2 regions of the Kitasatospora sp. NPDC098652 genome follow, and region 2 is predicted to be linked to the other one. Evidence: predicted binding sites of a transcription regulator. Region 2 holds the regulator's gene; the other holds the start of a gene.
What was found. Region 2 encodes HrcA, which represses chaperone genes, less so after heat shock. Its sites were predicted from a motif close to TTNGCACTCNGNNNNNCNGAGTGCNAA; they were not measured.
Positions count from the first base shown of each region.

Region 1: ACIQWA_RS26995 (FmdB family zinc ribbon protein) is a predicted target of HrcA. The motif match lies at 4,749-4,775, and genes of this name have one in related genera.

Region 1 is NZ_JBIWAQ010000014.1:54,626-63,451, reverse strand. It holds gene ACIQWA_RS27010 (penicillin acylase family protein) at 1-1,061, opposite strand, end outside; gene ACIQWA_RS27005 (potassium/proton antiporter) at 1,420-2,904, shown strand; gene ACIQWA_RS27000 (MFS transporter) at 3,371-4,660, shown strand; gene ACIQWA_RS26995 (FmdB family zinc ribbon protein) at 4,787-5,113, shown strand; gene mscL (large conductance mechanosensitive channel protein MscL) at 5,664-6,080, shown strand; gene ACIQWA_RS26985 (hypothetical protein) at 6,089-6,457, opposite strand; gene ACIQWA_RS26980 (sigma-70 family RNA polymerase sigma factor) at 6,573-7,559, opposite strand; gene ACIQWA_RS26975 (phosphatase PAP2 family protein) at 7,985-8,788, shown strand.
Region 2 is NZ_JBIWAQ010000007.1:133,548-142,373, forward strand. It holds gene hemW (radical SAM family heme chaperone HemW) at 1-198, shown strand, start outside; gene ACIQWA_RS17930 (Uma2 family endonuclease) at 220-765, shown strand; gene ACIQWA_RS17935 (DUF3097 domain-containing protein) at 756-1,589, opposite strand; gene ACIQWA_RS17940 (hypothetical protein) at 1,613-2,197, opposite strand; gene htpX (zinc metalloprotease HtpX) at 2,243-3,163, opposite strand; gene hrcA (heat-inducible transcriptional repressor HrcA) at 3,431-4,465, shown strand; gene dnaJ (molecular chaperone DnaJ) at 4,544-5,686, shown strand; gene ACIQWA_RS17960 (16S rRNA (uracil(1498)-N(3))-methyltransferase) at 5,781-6,530, shown strand; gene ACIQWA_RS17965 (S41 family peptidase) at 6,613-8,826, shown strand, end outside.

The DNA.
Region 1 (8,826 bases), on a different contig from region 2:
ATGCCGGCGAAGGTGAAGCCGGAGACGTCGAACTGGCAGGCCGGCGAGGCGGTCCGGCAGTGCAGGCCCATCTGGTACCAGACCGAGGGCAGGCCGGGACCGAGGTGCGGGTCGTTGGCCAGCAGCGGCTTACCGGTGGTGGTGTGCGAGCCGGCGACCACCCAGGAGTTGGAACCGATGCCCTGGCCGGGGCGGCCGAGCAGCTGCGGCATCGCGTCGATCCGGTCGGTGAGGCCCTGCAGCAGCGCCTTGGTGGTGGCCGCGCCCTGGGCGGTGCCGGCACCGGGGGCGGCACCGGCCGGGGTCGAGCCGTCGGCCGGACGGTAGGTGTCGCCGTTGACGGTGCCGGTCTTCACGATCGTGCCGTTGCGGGCGTACGGGTAGTCCGGGTACAGCTCGGCGATCTTGTCCGGGCCGAAGTCCTGGGCCAGCAGCGAGCGGTCGACCTCCTCCTGGAGGTTCCCGGAGAGGTTCCAGGCCATCGCCTTGAGCCAGGCCACCGAGTCGACCGGGGTCCACTGCTCGGGCGTGTAGCCGCTGTTGACCACGCCGAGCATGGCGTACTCCAGCGAGGCCTTCTCCCCGCCGGGGTGCTCGGCGAGCCAGGCGTTCACGCCGTCCGCGTAGGCCTGGAGGTACTTCTTGGTCTCCGGCGAGAGCTTGGTGTCGTACTCCTTCTGCGCCACCTGCCGCCAGCCCATGGTGCGGATGAAGGAGTCGGTGTCGACCTGGCCGTCACCGAACATCTCGGACAGCCGGCCCGCGGTGATGTGCCGCCGGACGTCCATCTCCCAGAAGCGGTCCTGGGCCTGGACGTAGCCCTGGGCGCGGAACAGGTCCTCGCTGGTGTCCGCGTACAGCTGCGGGATGCCGTTGGCGTCGCGCTTGACGTCGACCGGCGCGCTCAGGCCCGCCACCTTGACCGTGCCGTCCACCTCCGGGAAGGAGGCGCGGACCGCGGTGACCCCGCGGTAGCCGCCGTAGCCGACGCCGGCCACCAGCAGCACGACCAGCACGATCACGATCAGACGGGCGCGCCGGAACTTCTTCGAGCGGGGCATCTGGGTCCTTGCGGTCCTGACTTCGGGGCGGGCGGGCGTGTCCCGGGCCTGGGGCCGTGACAGGGCACCACATTAGGCCGAGTCGGACGACCGGCGTGCACGGGGGACGCTCCCGGCGGGATCGGGGGAGGTCAACGAGCGGCCCGGAAGGGGCTGGTGGGCGCCCTGCGGGCGCTCGCGACGGGCGCGACGAGGGAGGAAGTAGGCAATGAAACTAAAGATATGGCAAAATGTTAGACTGAGTAACGATCCGCAAGGGGAGCATTGACGACTTCTTAACGGGTCGACGGTCCGGCACTGCCCCGGCCCGGCACCACCTGACACCCCGCCCGCCCATGCCTGCCCGAGGTGCCACTGCGTGAACGTCGCCCACCTGAACCAGCTCCTGCTCGAAGCCTCCGTGATCCTGCTCTTCGCAGTGGTCGCCGTCCGGTTCTCGACCCGATCAGGACTGCCCAGTCTGCTGATCTACCTCGGGATCGGCGTGGCGCTGGGCCAGAACGGGATCGGCGTCACCTTCAACAACGCCGAACTGACCCAGGTGCTCGGCTACGCGGCACTCGTGGTGATCCTCGCCGAGGGCGGCCTCAAGACCAGCTGGCGCGAGGTCAGGCCGGCCATGCCGGCGGCCACCGTGCTGGCCACCGTCGGCGTCGGCGTCAGCGTCTTCGTCACCGCGGCCGGCGCGCACTGGCTGGTCGGCCTGGACTGGCGCACCTCGCTGCTGCTCGGCGCGATCGTCTCCTCCACCGACGCCGCCGCCGTCTTCTCGGTGCTGCGGATGGTCCCACTGCCGCACCGGCTCACCGGCCTGCTGGAGGCCGAGTCCGGCTTCAACGACGCGCCCGTGGTCATCCTGGTCGTCGCCTTCGCCTCGACCGGCGAGCTGGACTCCTGGTACGTGCTGCTCGCCACGATCGCCGCCGAACTGGCGATCGGCGCCGCGGTCGGCCTGGCCGTCGGCAAGCTCGGCGCGTTCGCGGTCAAGCACGTCGCCCTGCCGTCCTCCGGCCTGTACCCGATCGCCGTGGTCGCCCTGACCGTGCTCGCCTACGCCGGCGGCGCGCTGCTGCACGGCTCCGGCTTCCTCGCCGTCTACATCAGCGCGGTGATCCTCGGGAACTCCAAGCTGCCGCACGGCCCGGCCGTCCGCGGCTTCGCCGACGGGCTCGCCTGGATCGGGCAGATCGGGATGTTCGTGCTGCTCGGGCTGCTCGCCGCGCCCGAGAGCATGGGCGACGCGGTGGTCCCCGCGCTGGTGATCGGCGCGGTGCTGGTCTTCCTGGCCCGGCCGCTGTCCGTGGTGCTCACGCTCACCCCGTTCAAGGTGCCCGCCCGCGAGCAGGCGCTGCTGAGCTGGGCCGGACTGCGCGGGGCGGTGCCCATCGTCCTGGCCACCATCCCGGTGGTCTCCGGGGCGCACAAGGCCGACGACGTGTTCAACATCGTCTTCATCCTGGTCGTGGTCTTCACCCTGCTCCAGGGCCCGACCCTGCCCTGGATGGCCAAGCGGCTGCGGATCGGCGAGGGCGCCATGGGCCAGGACCTCGACATCGAGTCCGCGCCGCTGGAGAAGCTGCACGGGCACCTGCTCTCGGTCACGCTGTCGCCGGCCTCGCGGATGTCCGGCGTGGAGATCAGCGAGCTGCGGCTGCCCAAGGGGGCGGCGGTCACCCTGGTCGTGCGGGACGGCAGCTCCTTCGTGCCGGACAAGGCGACGATGCTGCGCGGCGGGGACGAACTGCTGGTGGTCACCACGGACGAGGTCGGCGAGGCGGCCGAGCGGCGGCTGCGGGCCGTGGACAAGGGCGGCAAGCTGGCGGGGTGGCTGAACGGGCGCTGAGGCGCGGCCAGGGTTGCTCGGGTGGCTGGGGTGGCCGGGGTTGCTCGGGTGGCCGGGGTGGCTGGGGTGACTGGGGTGACTTGAGTGGCCCGGGGTGCGCCGGTGGCCTGGGGTGCTCGGGTGTTCTGGGTGGCCTGGCGGGATCTACGCGCGTAACTGTATGCTGGTACGACCACGCCGTATGACTACCGTTAGACCACCCCCAGCATCTGCCTGACGCAGAGTTGGCGCGACCGCTCGGCGGCCGCGGCCCGGCCCCGGCCCACCAGGCCCGGCCGGCCCGGTATCTACCCCGGTCGACGCGCGAGAGGACGACTCTCGGCGCCGTCGGGGCCACCCCATGCCCTGCCGCGCTACCAGGCAGCAGGAAGGACCGACCGTGACGGCCCGCCGAACGGTCGAGATCACCGCGGACAACGCTCCGGACACCGCGGACAGCACCCCGAACAGCGCGACCGCCGACGCCGTGACACCGGCCAAGGTCGGGTACGGCGCGCTGCTGCGCACGCCCGGAGCCTGGACCTTCCTGGCCCCCGCCTTCATCGCGCGACTGCCCTACGCGATGCTCAGCATGGGCATCCTGCTCCTGGTCAAGGACACCCACGGCTCCTACGGCACCGCGGGCACCGTCACGGCCATCGCCGCCGTCGCCCAGGCCCTGATCGGCCCGCAGACCGGACGGCTCGCCGACCGGTACGGGCAGGCCGCCGTCCTCGTCCCGACCGTAGCGGTGCACGCGGCCTCGGTCGGCCTGCTGATCGCGCTGGCGCTCGGCCACGCGCCCGCCTGGAGCCTGTTCCTGGCCGCCGTCCCGGCCGGCGCGAGCGTTCCGCAGATCGGCGCGATGGTCCGGGCCCGCTGGATCGCCACCATCGGCGCCCAGGGCGCGTCCGCCTCCGCCTCGGCCAAGGTGAGCACCGCCTTCGCCTTCGAGTCCGTGACGGACGAGTTCACCTTCGTGATCGGTCCGATCCTGGCCGCCAACATCGCCACCTCGGTGAACCCGGCCACCGCCCTGGTCGTCGAGGCCGCGCTGACCTTCGTCGGCGGCCTGGTCTTCGCCGCCCAGCGCCGCACCGCACCCGCCCGGATGACCCCGGAGCCCGGGGTCCGGCGCGCCTCCGCGCTGTCCTCTCCCGGCGTCCGGCTGCTGGCCGGGGTGATCCTCGGGGTCGGGGCCGTCTTCGGCGGCATGCAGGTCTCGGTGAACGCCTTCGCCGACTCGGTCGGCCAGCACGACGCGGCCGGCACCGTGTACGGGATCTTCGCCGGCGGCTCGATGGTCGCGGGCGTGCTCTACGGCGTCATCGCCTGGCGGCGGGCCGTCCAGCAGCGGATGGTGATCAGCTACGCGCTGCTGGTGGCGGGCTGCTCCACGCTGTGGGCGATGCCCAACCTGGTCACGCTGTCGATCGCCGCGCTGGTCTGCGGCCTGGCCATCGCGCCGACCCTGATCAGCGGCTACACCCTCGTCGAGACCCTGGTCGAGGACGGGGCCAAGACCGAGGCCTTCACCTGGCTGACCGGTGCCATCGGCCTGGGCCTGGCGGTCGGCTCGATGGTGGCCGGGCGGCTGATCGACGGCCACGGGCCGTCCGCCGGCTTCCTGGTGCCACTGGTCGGCGCCGGGCTGGGGCTGATCGCGCTGGTGTCGCTGCGGCGCCTGCTGGTGGCCCCGAGCGGGACGAGCCGCGTGGTGGCCTCCTCGGCCGACCTCGGCGGCGCGGGACAGCTGGTCGGTGCCGCGAAGGGCTGAACGCACGGTCGTCGGTGACTCGGTACCGGCTCATCTCACACCGGATTCGCTGGACTGATCCAACGGAATACCGCATCATTGACCATCGTTAGCACTCATCAGGCGAGAGTGCCAGGAGGAAGACAAGTGCCCACGTACCAGTACCAGTGCACCGAGTGCGGCAGCGGCCTGGAGGCGGTGCAGAAGTTCACCGACGAGGCGCTGACCACGTGCCCCGAATGCCAGGGACGGCTCCGCAAGGTCTTCTCGGCCGTGGGCGTCGTGTTCAAGGGCTCGGGCTTCTACCGGACCGACAGCCGTTCGTCCTCCAGCAGCTCGGTGGGCGCGGCTTCGTCCGCCGGCTCGTCGACCGGCTCCTCGGCGTCGTCGGGCTCGACCGGCTCGTCGTCCGGTTCCTCGAGCGCGTCGAGCGCGTCGAGCTCGTCCAGCAGCCCGGCTCCGGCCGCCGGCTGACCTCGGTTTCACGGGAAGGCCCGTCGACCCCGCTGCGCGCGGGGACGGCGGGCCTTTTCGCGCGCCGCGGCGGGCCTTTCGCGCGCCGCCGTCAACTTCCGGAATCGAAACAACTCCTGCGGGTGTACGAAGTTATCCACAGGGGCGGGTTTGTCCACAGGCTGTGGGAATCGATTTCCGGAGCGCGGCAAGAACGCGCAAGGTGTGGGACACCGAGCAAGACCCGACCGAGTCCGGAGGTGTCCCGATGTCGACCACGAGCCTGTCCCTCCCGCTGCCCGCCCCCTCCGTACCGCCCCGGCGGGAGGTGCCGAGCTTCCCACCGATCCGGCGCGGCTGCGGCGGGTGGCACCGCTGGCGCCGGGCCGTCCGGCGGCGGGGCGGGGTGCCCGCGCTGGTGCTGCTCGCGGCGGCCGCGGCACTCGCCTCCGGGCCCGCACGGGCCGGCCTGCCACCGCCGCCGGGCGGCGCCGTGGGCCGTACGGGTTGTCAATCCGGGCTTCCGGAAGATCACCCGTAACCCGGCAACGACTTCGTCGTTCGAGGCGGCATGAAAGGCTTCAAAGAATTCCTGCTGCGTGGAAATGTCGTCGAGCTCGCCGTCGCCGTGGTCATCGGCGCGGCCTTCACCAACATCGTCAACGCCTTCGTCAAGGGCGTGATCAATCCGATCGTCGGCGTGTTCGGGACGAAGGACCTGGCGTCCTACAGTTCCTGCCTCAAGGGGCCCTGCGAGGTGAGCGCCACCGGTGAGGTCACGTCCGGGATCCTCATCCTGTGGGGGTCGGTGCTCAGCGCCGTCCTGCAGTTCCTGATCACCGCCGCCGTCGTCTACTTCGTGCTGATCGTGCCGATGAACCGGATGGCGGCCAAGCGCAAGAGTGTCGCCGAGGTGGCGGCCGAGGCCGAGGCCAAGGAGGTCCAACTGCTGACCGAGATCCGCGACGCGCTGGTCGCGGCGCGCTAGGAAGTCCCTCAGTCGCCGTGGTGCGGCGGGCGCTGGCTCAGGTACCAGTCCAGCCCCCGCCCACCGCCGGCACCCGCCCCGGGGCGATCGCCCCAGCCGGCGTCAGTGTCGTCCCGGGACTGCTGGTCCAGCGGGTCACGGAAGACCAGGCGGGCCTTGGCAGGGGCGGGAGGGGTGGGAGTGGCAGAGGTGGTGGTGGGTGGGGTGGTGGTGGGTGGGGTGGTGGAGGTGGGAGGGGTGGAGGAGGAGGGAGGGAGGGGGGAGGGGGAGGGAGGGGCGGGGGTGGCCCCCCGCGTGCGGCCCTGGCCCAGTTCGCGCCCCGGTTCCGGCGCCTGCTCTTGTTCCTGCTCGCTCATCTCGTCCACTCCCCTGCTCACGGTCCGACCTGTCCTTTCAGCGTAGAAGCCTCGTGAGGCTCCCGGCGACATGCGCCGGCCCGGGTGCGGAGCGCTCCGCACCCGGGCCCGGGTGGTCGACCTCGGCCGCCGGCCGTCAGGCGGCTTCGAAGCCCGCATGGTCGGCGATCTTCTTCAGTTCGGCCAGGGCGTGCTTCTCGATCTGCCGGATCCGCTCGCGGGTGAGGCCGTGCTGCTTGCCCACCTCGGTGAGGGTGCGCTCGCGGCCGTCCTCCATGCCGTACCGGGAGCGGATGATCGAGGCGGTGCGGTCGTCCAGCCGCCCGATCAGGTCGTCCAGTTCCTCGCGGCGGAGCATGACCATCACGGCGTCCTCGGGGGACGTCGCCCCGGTGTCCTCCACCAGGTCACCGAACTGGGTCTCGCCCTCGTCGTCGACCGACATGTTGAGACTGACCGGGTCGCGCGCCCAGTCCAGCACGTCCTTGATCCGGGCCTCGGTGGTGTCCAGCTCGGCCGCGATCTCGGCCGGCTCCGCCTCACGGCCCAGCTCCTTGGACTTCTCCCGCTGCACCCGGCGGATCCGGCCGAGTTCCTCGACCAGGTGCACGGGCAGCCGGATGGTCCGGGACTGGTCGGCGATCGAGCGGGTGATCGCCTGCCGGATCCACCACGTCGCGTAGGTGGAGAACTTGAAACCCTTGGCGTAGTCGAACTTCTCGACGGCGCGCACCAGGCCGGCGTTGCCCTCCTGGATGAGGTCCAGCAGGGGCAGGCCGCTGCGCGGGTAGCGCCGGGCGACGGCCACCACCAGACGGAGGTTCGAGCGGATGAAGACGTCCTTGGCGCGCTCGGCGTCGGCGGCTATCACCTCCAGCTCCTCGCGCGTGACGCCGTCGGGGAGTTGACCGTCGGGGAGTTCGCTCTCCTCCAGCAGGTGCTGGGCGTACACACCGGCCTCGATCCGCAGCGAGAGCTCGACCTCCTCGGCGGCATCGAGCAGGGGCGTCCTGGCGATCTCGTCGAGGTACATACCGACCAGGTCGCGGTCGGCCTCAAGGTTGGTCGGGCGGGCCGCGCGAGTCCGGTCGGCCCTGTCGCGAACGACGGCACGGGTGGCCATGCTTGCTCCCTTTGCTGGTGTTGCCGAGGTCTGCCTGCCTGCCCCCCTGGAGGGCAAGAAGTGCGGGCCCCCAGGGGCTCACACGTAACGATCCAACGAACAGATTCCGGACAACATTCCCAAGTCGTTCAGATTCTTCCTCGGGATGCAGTATCCTGCCGGTTTTCACTCCGGTTCTGGACACTCGGTGACCGCCCGGGCACCTCGGGTGCCCGTTCGCGACCGCTCGTAGAGCGCTTCTTCACCGCCCGCACACGCAACCGTCGCCCATTGGTTGAACAGGCGAACACTCGTGGACGTTCCCGCGCGCCCCCGGCTTCCGCCCGCGCCCGCCCCCCGGCGCACGCAGGTCCTCCGCACAAATGATGCCGAATCGCTATCACTCCAGCTCCCGATCGGCGCAGCGCACTGGGAAGGTGTCAGGCATGCACCTGACCAACAGCACGAGACCCGTCACCGTGCGTCATCGCCGCCTCCTCCGGGACGCGTCGGTCGCGCTGGGCTGCGCCGCGCTGTTCGGCCTTCTGGCGACACTGGTGACGGACCGCTGGAGCCCCCTGCACGAGTTCGACCAGGACTGGATCGACGGACTGCACTCCTACGCCCGCGATCACCGGATCTGGACCGCCGCGGTGCAGACCCTCTCCGACATCGGCGGCCCCGTCACGATGCGTATCCTGCTGGGCTGCGCGGCCGCCTGGCTCCTGCTGATCGGCGCCCGGGTGCTGGCCGGCTGGGTGGCCGCCCAGGCACTGGTGGGCTGGGCGGCCCAGTGGACGCTCAAGCTGGCCGTCGGCCGGCAGCGGCCCGCCTTCTCCGATCCGGTGTCGCACGCGGGCGGTCCGGCCTTCCCCTCCGGGCACGCCATGGCCTCGGCGATCACCTGTGCCGTCCTGGTCGGCCTGCTCTGGTACCGGGTCGGCCGACGCGGCCGGACCGCCGCCTGCGCGGTGGCCGCGGTGACGGTGCTGACCATCGGCTGGACCAGGACCGCCCTCGGGGTGCACTGGCCCAGCGACGTACTGGCCGGCTGGCTGGCCGCCGGCGCCGTGCTCGGCGCCGTGACGGCCGTGATCGAACTCTGGCGGCCGGGCGCCCTGGCCCGGGACGTCCGCCGGGTCAACTGGCGCACCAGACCCAGGGTCCAGCGGGTCATCGTGCCGTCCGTCCGGGCGCCGCAGGCCGACGGGCCGCTGGAGGACAGTGAGTTGGACGGTCCGGTCCGCTGATCTGCCCCTGGGCGGGCAGCGCCGGAGGACCGAGGGTA
Region 2 (8,826 bases):
GTCGAGCGCATCCTGCTGGAACTGCGCCTGGCCGACGGCATCCCCCTGGACCTGCTGGCCGAGGCGGGCCGCCGGGCCGCCGCCAAGGCCCTTGCCGACGGCCTCCTCGCCGAGACGGCCTACGAGCAGGGCCGCGCCGCCCTGACCCTCCAGGGGCGGCTCCTGGCGGACGCCGTCGTGCGTGACCTGGTGGACTGACCGGGGACCTATCGTGTTCGCGTGACTACTTCAAGTACGCGGGTGCAGAGGGTCCTTGAGCGGCTCGAAATCCCGGAAGGTGTTCGTGTCGAGATCATCTTCGGGGAGATCCTGCTGTCTCCGAGCTCCGACCTGGCGACCAACCTCATCGTCGCGTCCCTGCTCGACCAGATCCCCTACGGGAAATGGCATGGCTTGACGAAGCAGAGCCTCTCCTTCCCGGGTGACGTCGGTGAGCCGCAACCGGACCTGGTTGTGTTCGAGCGCGGGCCCGTTGAGGAGTTGCCCGCAGCCGCGGTCACTCTGGTGGTCGAAGTGGTCACGAAGCCCAGCGCGCTCCGTGACCACCGAACCAAGCGGGAGCTCTATGCCCAGGGTGGGATTCCCGCGTATCTGATCGTTGACCCGCTCAAGGCCGTCTGTGTGCTGCTGACCGAGCCGACCCGGGCGAGTGTCTCCGGACTGCCGGACTACACGGTGATGCGGACCGTCAAGTTCGGCGAGCCCATTCCGGTGGATCTGCTGGACGTCACGCTCGACACCTCGGAGTTCCAGGCCTACTCCTGACCCGGCAGGGCGGTGAAGTCGATCAACTCCTCGACCTTGGCCAGGAGTTCCGGCTCCAGGTCCTTGTAGGAATTGACCTTCGACAGGATGTGCTTCCAGGCGGCCGGGGTGTCCACCGGCCAGCCGAGGCGGCGGCAGGTGCCCTCCTTCCAGTCCTCGCCGCGGGGGACGGCGGGCCAGCCGGGGATGCCGACGCTGGAGGGCTTCACGGCCTGCCAGATGTCGATGTAGGGGTGGCCGACGACCAGCACCGACTCGCCGGTGACCTGGGCGGCGATCCGGTGCTCCTTCGTCCCCGGGAGCAGGTGGTCGACCAGGACGCCGAGGCGGCGGCCGGGGCCGGGGGCGAAGTCGGCGACGATCGCCGGGAGGTCGTCGATGCCCTGGAGGTACTCGACGACGACGCCCTCGATGCGCAGGTCGTCGCCCCAGACCCGCTCGACCAGTTCGGCGTCGTGCCGGCCCTCGACGTAGATCCGGGACTCCCGGGCGACCCGGGCCCGGGCGCCGGGCACGGCGAGGGAGCCGGAGGCGGTGCGGGCCGGGGTGCGCGGCGCGGCGGGCGCGGCCGGGCGCACCAGGGTGACCACCCTGCCCTCCAGCAGGAAGCCGCGCGGCACCAGCGGGAAGACCCGCTGCTTGCCGAAGCGGTCCTCCAGGGTGACGGTGAACCCCTCCGCGGTCCGCTCGCAGCGCACCACCGCCCCGCAGTAGCCGGTGGCCGCCTCCTCGACCACCAGGTCCCGCTCGGCCGGCACCTCGGGTGCGGGCTGCTGCTTCTTCCACGGCGGGGTGAGGTCCGGTCCGTACTGGTGGCTGCGCATGGGGCGATTTTACGGACGGGGTGTCAGAGGCCCGGCGCGCCCCAGACCGGGAACCAGCGGCTGAGGTCCTTCTCCAGCCGCAGGTCGTTCCCCAGCATCGCGTTCACCTGGAGCTCCAGCGGGCTGTTGCGCCGCTCGCCGCCGCCGGGCATCGGGGCGAAGGGGTAGAAGGTGCCGCGCTTGTAGAGGTAGACCAGGGCCAGCGACTGGCCCTCGGCGTTGCGGAAGACGACCAGGGAGCAGAGCAGCTGCGGGCCGAAGCCGTTCGCCTCCAGCTCGCTGTTGACCGCGTGCAGGTCGTTGACCAGCTCCGGGAGTTCCTCGGGGGTGTGCCGGGTGAGCAGCCAGGAGTAGCCGTAGCCGTCCTTGGAGGCCTCCACCGGGACGCCGCCGCGTTCGGTGTCCGCGTCCAGCAGGGCCCGGACCTGCTGCTCCACCTGGACGAAGGCGGCGCCCTCGACGGCCGCGAAGCAGACCGAACCGAGCCCGGTGGGGAGGAACCCGGCCCCGGCCTCCAGGGTGAGCGCGGCGGACGGCAGGCCGAACAGCTGGTCGAGGTCGGGCTTGACGGGCTTGGTGCGGCCGAACAGGGCGTCCAGGAATCCCACGGCGGTCCTCTCGGGCGGGTCGGGGCGGGGCAGGTCGGTAGGGGGTCAGCGGCCGAGCTGCTCGGAGATCTTCGCCAGCTGGGCCAGCCGCTTCTCCAGCGTCGGGTGGGTGGAGAGCAGCTGGGAGGCGGTCTCCCTGGCGCTCAGCGCGGGGGCGAAGTAGAAGGCGTTGTAGGGCTGGGCCTTGCGCAGGTCCTCGGTGGGGATGGCGGCGATCTGCCCGGTGACCTTGGTGAGCGCCGAGGCGAGGGCGCTGGGCCGGCCGGTGAGCTGGGCGGCGGCCCGGTCGGCGGCCAGTTCGCGGTAGCGGGACAGCAGCCGGGTGAGCAGGAAGCTGATCGCGTAGACCACGATCGACACCAGCGGGATGACCAGCGCCGCGATGGCCGCGTTCTGGTCGTTGCTGTTGCGGTTGCCGCCCATGAACCCGCCGTACATCGCGACCCGGGTCATCGCCCCGGCGAGCACGCCGAGGAAGCCGGCGATGGTCATCACCGCGACGTCCCGGTGGGCGACGTGCGACAGCTCGTGCGCCAGGACGCCCTCCAGCTCCTCGGGTTCCAGTCGGCGCAGCAGTCCGGTGGTGACGCACACCACGGCGTTCTGCGGGTTGCGGCCGGTGGCGAAGGCGTTCGGCATGTCGTTGTCGGCGACCGCCACGCGGGGCTTGGGCATGTCGGCCAGGGCGCAGAGCCGGTCGATGGTGCCGTGCAGCTGGGGGTACTGCTCCTCGGTCACCTGGTGGGCGCCCATGGCCCGCTCGGTGATCTTGTCGCTGAACCAGAACTGGGCCACGAACAGCCCGCCGGAGATCAGCACGATCAGCGGCCAGGCCCCGCGCAGCAGCGCGATCAGCAGGCCCGTGAAACCGACGTACAGCAGCCCGATCACGAACATCGTCCCGACCATGCGGCTGGTCAGGCCGCGGTCGGGCGCGAAACGGGTGTGCTGGCCCGAGCTCGACATCGCTTGCTCCTCCGTTCGCCGTCGCTTTCGATGCTGCCACCCGGACGGCCCCGGGGCACCACCCGTGCACGCGGAGTGTCGCGGTGGCCGTCCGGAACTGCGGGCAGGATCACCCCGGCCGGGCCGTTCCTGCGGTACGACCCGGGCCGTACACTGGCAGGTACGGTTTTGGCACTCGTGCATGCAGAGTGCCAGGGTCGGGGCCCTCCCCGGAGCGGCTCGCAGCATCACAGACGGACAACGTGCGAAGACGGAGGTGCGTGCCCCATGGCCGGAGAGGTCCGCCAGCTGGACGACCGCAAGCTCGCCGTGCTGCGCGCGATCGTCCAGGACTACGTGGGCACCGAGGAGCCGGTCGGTTCCAAGGCCCTGGTGGAGCGGCACAACCTCGGGGTGTCCCCGGCCACCGTGCGCAACGACATGGCGGCGCTGGAGGAGGAGGGGTACATCCACCAGCCGCACACCAGCGCCGGGCGGATCCCCACCGACAAGGGCTACCGGCTGTTCGTCGACAAGCTCGCCGAGATCAAGCCGATGAGCTCCCCGGAGCGCCGGGCGATCCGGCACTTCCTGGACGGCGCCGTCGACCTGGACGACGTGGTCACCCGTACGGTGCGGCTGCTCGCCCAGTTGACCCGCCAGGTCGCCGTGGTGCAGTACCCCTCGCTGACCCGCTCCACCGTCCGGCACATCGAGCTGGTGGCGCTGGCCCCGGCCAAGGTGATGCTGGTGCTGATCACCAACACCGGCCGGGTCGAACAGCGGATGGTCGACTGCCCGGGCACGGTCGGCGAGACGGTCCTGGCGGACCTGCGCTCGCGGATCAACACCCGGGCGGCCGGGCAGCGGCTGCCGGACGTCCCTGGGCTCCTGGAGGAGCTCCCGGCGGCCTTCGAGGCGGCCGACCGGCCGACCGTCAGCACGGTCCTGGCGACGCTGTTCGAGGCGCTCGCCGAGCAGAACGAGGAACGGATCATGCTGGCCGGCACCGCCAACCTGACCCGCTTCGGGCACGACTTCCCGCTCACCATCCAGCCGGTGCTGGAGGCCCTGGAGGAGCAGGTCGTCCTGCTCCGCCTCCTGGGTGAGACCACGGACGCCGCGATGACGGTCCGGATCGGGCGGGAGAACGCCTACGAAGGGCTGAATTCCACCTCGGTCGTTTCGGTCGGCTACGGTTCGGGCGACGAGAGTGTGGCCAAACTGGGTGTGATCGGTCCGACCCGGATGGACTACCCGGGCACAATGGGGGCGGTGCGGGCGGTGGCACGGTACGTGGGCCAGATCCTGGCCGAGTCGTAGCACACCGCCGGCCGTTGGATTCGCAACGGCCGGCGTCCAGTCGCAGCACTACTACAGGCGGAACAAGCGGAGCATTTGGTGGCCACGGACTACTACGCGGTACTCGGCGTCCGACGGGATGCGGGGCAGGACGAGATCAAGAAGGCGTTCCGGCGCCTGGCACGCGAACTGCACCCGGACGTCAACCCGGACCCGAAGACGCAGGAGCGGTTCAAGGAGATCAACGCCGCCTACGAGGTGCTCTCCGACCCGCAGAAGCGCCAGGTCTACGACCTGGGCGGCGACCCGCTGTCGCCGGGCGGCGGCGGTGGCGCGGGCGGCTTCGGCGCCGGCGCGGCGGGCTTCGGCTTCTCCGACATCATGGACGCCTTCTTCGGCGCCGCGGCCGGCCAGCGCGGCCCGCGCTCGCGCACCCGCCGCGGCCAGGACGCCATGATCCGGCTGGAGATCACCCTGGAGGAGGCCGCCTTCGGCACCACCAAGGAACTCCAGGTCGACACCGCCGTCACCTGCACCACCTGCAACGGCGAGGGCGCGGCCCCCGGCACCTCGGCCCAGACCTGCGACATGTGTCGCGGCAAGGGCGAGGTGTCCCAGGTCACCCGCTCGTTCCTGGGCCAGGTCATGACCTCCCGCCCGTGCCCGCAGTGCCAGGGCTTCGGCACCGTGGTGCCGACCCCCTGCCCCGAGTGCGCCGGCGACGGCCGGGTGCGGGCCCGCCGCACCCTGACCGTGAAGATCCCGGCCGGTGTGGACAACGGCACCCGGATCCAGCTGGCCGGCGAGGGCGAGGTCGGCCCCGGCGGCGGCCCGTCCGGCGACCTGTACGTCGAGATCGCCGAGACCACCCACGCGGTCTTCCAGCGGCGCGGGGACGACCTGCACTGCACCGTCACCATCCCAATGACGGCGGCCGCGCTCGGCACCCAGGTGCCGCTGCAGACCCTGGACGGGCTGGAGGAGGTCGACATCCGGCCCGGCACCCAGTCCGGCCAGTCGATCCCGCTGCACGGCCGGGGCATCACCCACCTGCGCGGCGGCGGCCGGGGCGACCTGATAGTGCACGTCGAGGTGCAGACGCCCACCAAGCTCGACGCCGAGCAGGAGGAGCTGCTGCGCCGGCTCTCGCTGCTGCGCGGCGAGGAGCGGCCGTCCGGCCAGTTCGCGCCGGGCCAGCAGGGCCTGTTCTCGCGCCTGAAGGACGCCTTCAACGGCCGGTAGTCGTCCGTGCAGGGGTGCCGGGGGGAGGACCCCCGGCACCCCTGCGGTGTTTCCCCTCCCCGGCCGCAGGCCACCCCAGGAAAGGTTCCCCGCCATGACCGCGCCCGTCTTCGTCGTCGAGACCGAGCGGATCGCCGCCGCCGCGCCCGGGGCCGTACTGCGGCTCGACGGGCCCGAGGGGCGGCACGCGGCGGCGGTGAAGCGGCTGGCGGCCGGCGAGGCGGTCACCCTGGCGGACGGGCTGGGGCTGGGCGTGGACGGCATCGTCGCCGCGGTGCTCGGCAAGGACGCGATCGAGGTCACGGTGGCCGCCGTGCGGCGGGAGCCGGAGCCGGCGCCGCGGATCGTGGTCGTCCAGGCGCTGCCCAAGGGCGACCGCGGCGAGCTGGCCGTGGAGACCATGACCGAGGTCGGCGTGGACGTGGTGGTGCCCTGGGCCGCCTCGCGCTGCATCACCCAGTGGAAGGGCGAGCGCGGCGCCAAGGCGCTCGCCAAGTGGCGGGCCACCGCCCGGGAGGCGGGCAAGCAGTCCCGCCGGCTGCGCTTCCCCGAGGTGCGCGAGCCGATGACCACCCGGCAGCTGGCACCGCTGCTGGCCGGGGCCGCGCTCGCCGCGGTGCTGCACGAGGAGGGCGCCGAGCCGCTGGCGCAGGCCGCGCTGCCGGCCGACGGGGACATCGTGCTGGTGGTCGGCCCGGAGGGCGGGGTCTCCCCGGAGGAGCTGGCCGCCTTCGCCGAGGCCGGCGCCAAGCCGTACCGGCTGGGCCCCTCGGTGCTGCGCACCTCGACCGCCGGGGTGGCGGCGGGGGCGCTGCTGCTGGGGCGCACCGGCCGCTGGGCCTGACCCCGCCGGCAACTCCCGTGCGCCCGCCGGGAGTCTGCGGAAAACGGAGCGGCTCGTACCCGAAGCTGCCTACGCTGGCGGCGTGACGGACTCCCTGAGCACCTCCGCGGGCGCCTATCTGCGCCACCCCCATCTGCACGGTGACCTGGTCGCCTTCGTCGCCGAGGACGACCTGTGGCTCGCCCCGCTGGACGGCGGCCGGGCCTGGCGCCTGACGGCCGATCACCTGCCGGTGCAGCACCCCAGGTTCTCCCCGGACGGGCGGCACATCGCCTTCACCTCCACCCGGGACGGCGCCCCCGAGGTGCACGTGGTGCCGGTGGACGGCGGACCGTCGCGGCGGCTGACGTACTGGGGCAACGCCGAGACCCGGGTGCAGGGTTGGACCGCCGACGGACGCCCGATCGCCACCACCGGCGCGGGCGAGTCCGGCGTGCGCCGCTGCTGGGCGCACGCCGTGCCGCTGGACGGCGGCGAGGCGGTGCGGCTGCCGTACGGGCCGGTCGGCGGGCTCGCCTTCGAGCCGGCCGGCGACCGGGTGCTGCTGGTGACCGTCAACAACCGCGAGCCGGCCTGGTGGAAGCGCTACCGGGGCGGCCGGGCCGGCAAGTTGTGGATCGGGCAGGACCGGTTCGTCCGGATCCACCAGGAGCTGGCCGGGCAGCTCGACTCCCCGCTCTGGGTGGCCGGGGACGGCGACGGCCGGATCGCCTTCCTGTCCGACCACGAGGGCGTCGGCGAGCTGTGGTCCAGCCGCCCGGACGGCTCCGACCTGCGCCGCCACAGCACCGACCCGGACGGCTTCTACGCCCGCAACGCCACCACCGACGGCACCCGGGTGGTCTTCCACCGGGCCGGCGACCTGTGGCTGCTGGACGACCTGGAGACCGCCACCCCGCGCCGGCTGGACGTCCGTCCGGCCGGCTCGCGGGCCCGCCGCCGCCCCCACCCGGTGCACGCCGCGCACTGGCTGGAGTCCGTCGCCCCGGACCGCACCGGCCGGGCCGGCGCCGTGGTGGTGCGCGGCAGCGTGCACTGGCTGACCCACCGCGAGGGCCCGGCCCGGGTGCTGGACGAGACCCCGGGCGTGCGCGCCCGGCTGGCCCGGGTGGTGCCGGGCGAGGACGGCGCCCAGGGCGTGCTCTGGGTGTCCGACGCCGAGGGCGAGGACGCCCTGGAGTACGCCCCCGCCGTGCACGACCCCGAGCGGCGCCGGCTGGCCGCCGGACGACTGGGCCGGGTCAACTCGCTGGTGGTCTCCCCGGACGGCAGGCGGGCCGCGGTCGGCGTGCACGACGGCCGGGTGCTGGTGGTCGGCCTGGCCGACGGCGCCGTGCACGAGCTGGAGCGCAGCACCGACGGCGAGGTCAGCGGACTGGTGTTCAGCCCGGACTCGGCCTGGCTGGCCTGGTCGCGCCCGGTGCACCGGATGGGCCCCTACTCGCTGCGCCAGATCGTGCTGGCCGACCTGGCCACCCGCACCGTCGGGGAGGTCACCTCGCAGCGATTCCTGGACACCTCGCCCGCCTTCACCGCGGACGGCCGCTACCTGGCCTTCCTGTCGGTGCGCAGCTTCGACCCGGTCTACGACGCCCACGCCTTCGGCCTGTCCTTCCCGAACGGCTGCCGCCCCTACCTGGTGACGCTCGCCGCCGAGACGCCGTCCCCGTTCGGCCCGCAGCGGTCCGGGCGGGCGCCCGGCGGGGAGGAGGACGAGCCCGGGGCCCGCACGGCGGACGGCGAGGAGGCCGCGGGCGGGGCGGCGCCGGCCGTCCGGGTGGACCTGGACGGCATCGCCGACCGGATCGTCCCCTTCCCGGTCGAGGGCGGCCGCTTCCACGCGCTGCGCGCCGCCAAGGACGGGGTGCTGTGGACCAGGGCGCCGCTGCTCGGCGAACTCGGCGACGAGGCGGCCTCGTTGGACGACGACCGGCCCCGCCCGGTGCTGGAGCGCTTCGACCTCAGGAAGCGCCGGGTCGAGCAACTGGTGCACGGCGTCGACGGGTTCTCGGTCAGCGGGGACGGCACCCGGCTGGCCGTGCTGGACGGGGGCGAGCTGCGGATCGTCCCGGCCGACCGCAAGGCCGGCGGCGAGGACGACGAGACCGCCGTCGACCTCACCCGGCTGCGGGTGACCGTCGACCCGGCCGCCGAGTGGCGGCAGATGTACGCCGAGAACGGCCGGCTGATGCGGGACAACTTCTGGCGCCCCGACCTCGGCGGCGTCGACTGGGCCGGGATCCTGGAGCGCTACCGGCCGCTGGTCGAGCGGGTCGGCTCGCACGACGAACTGGTC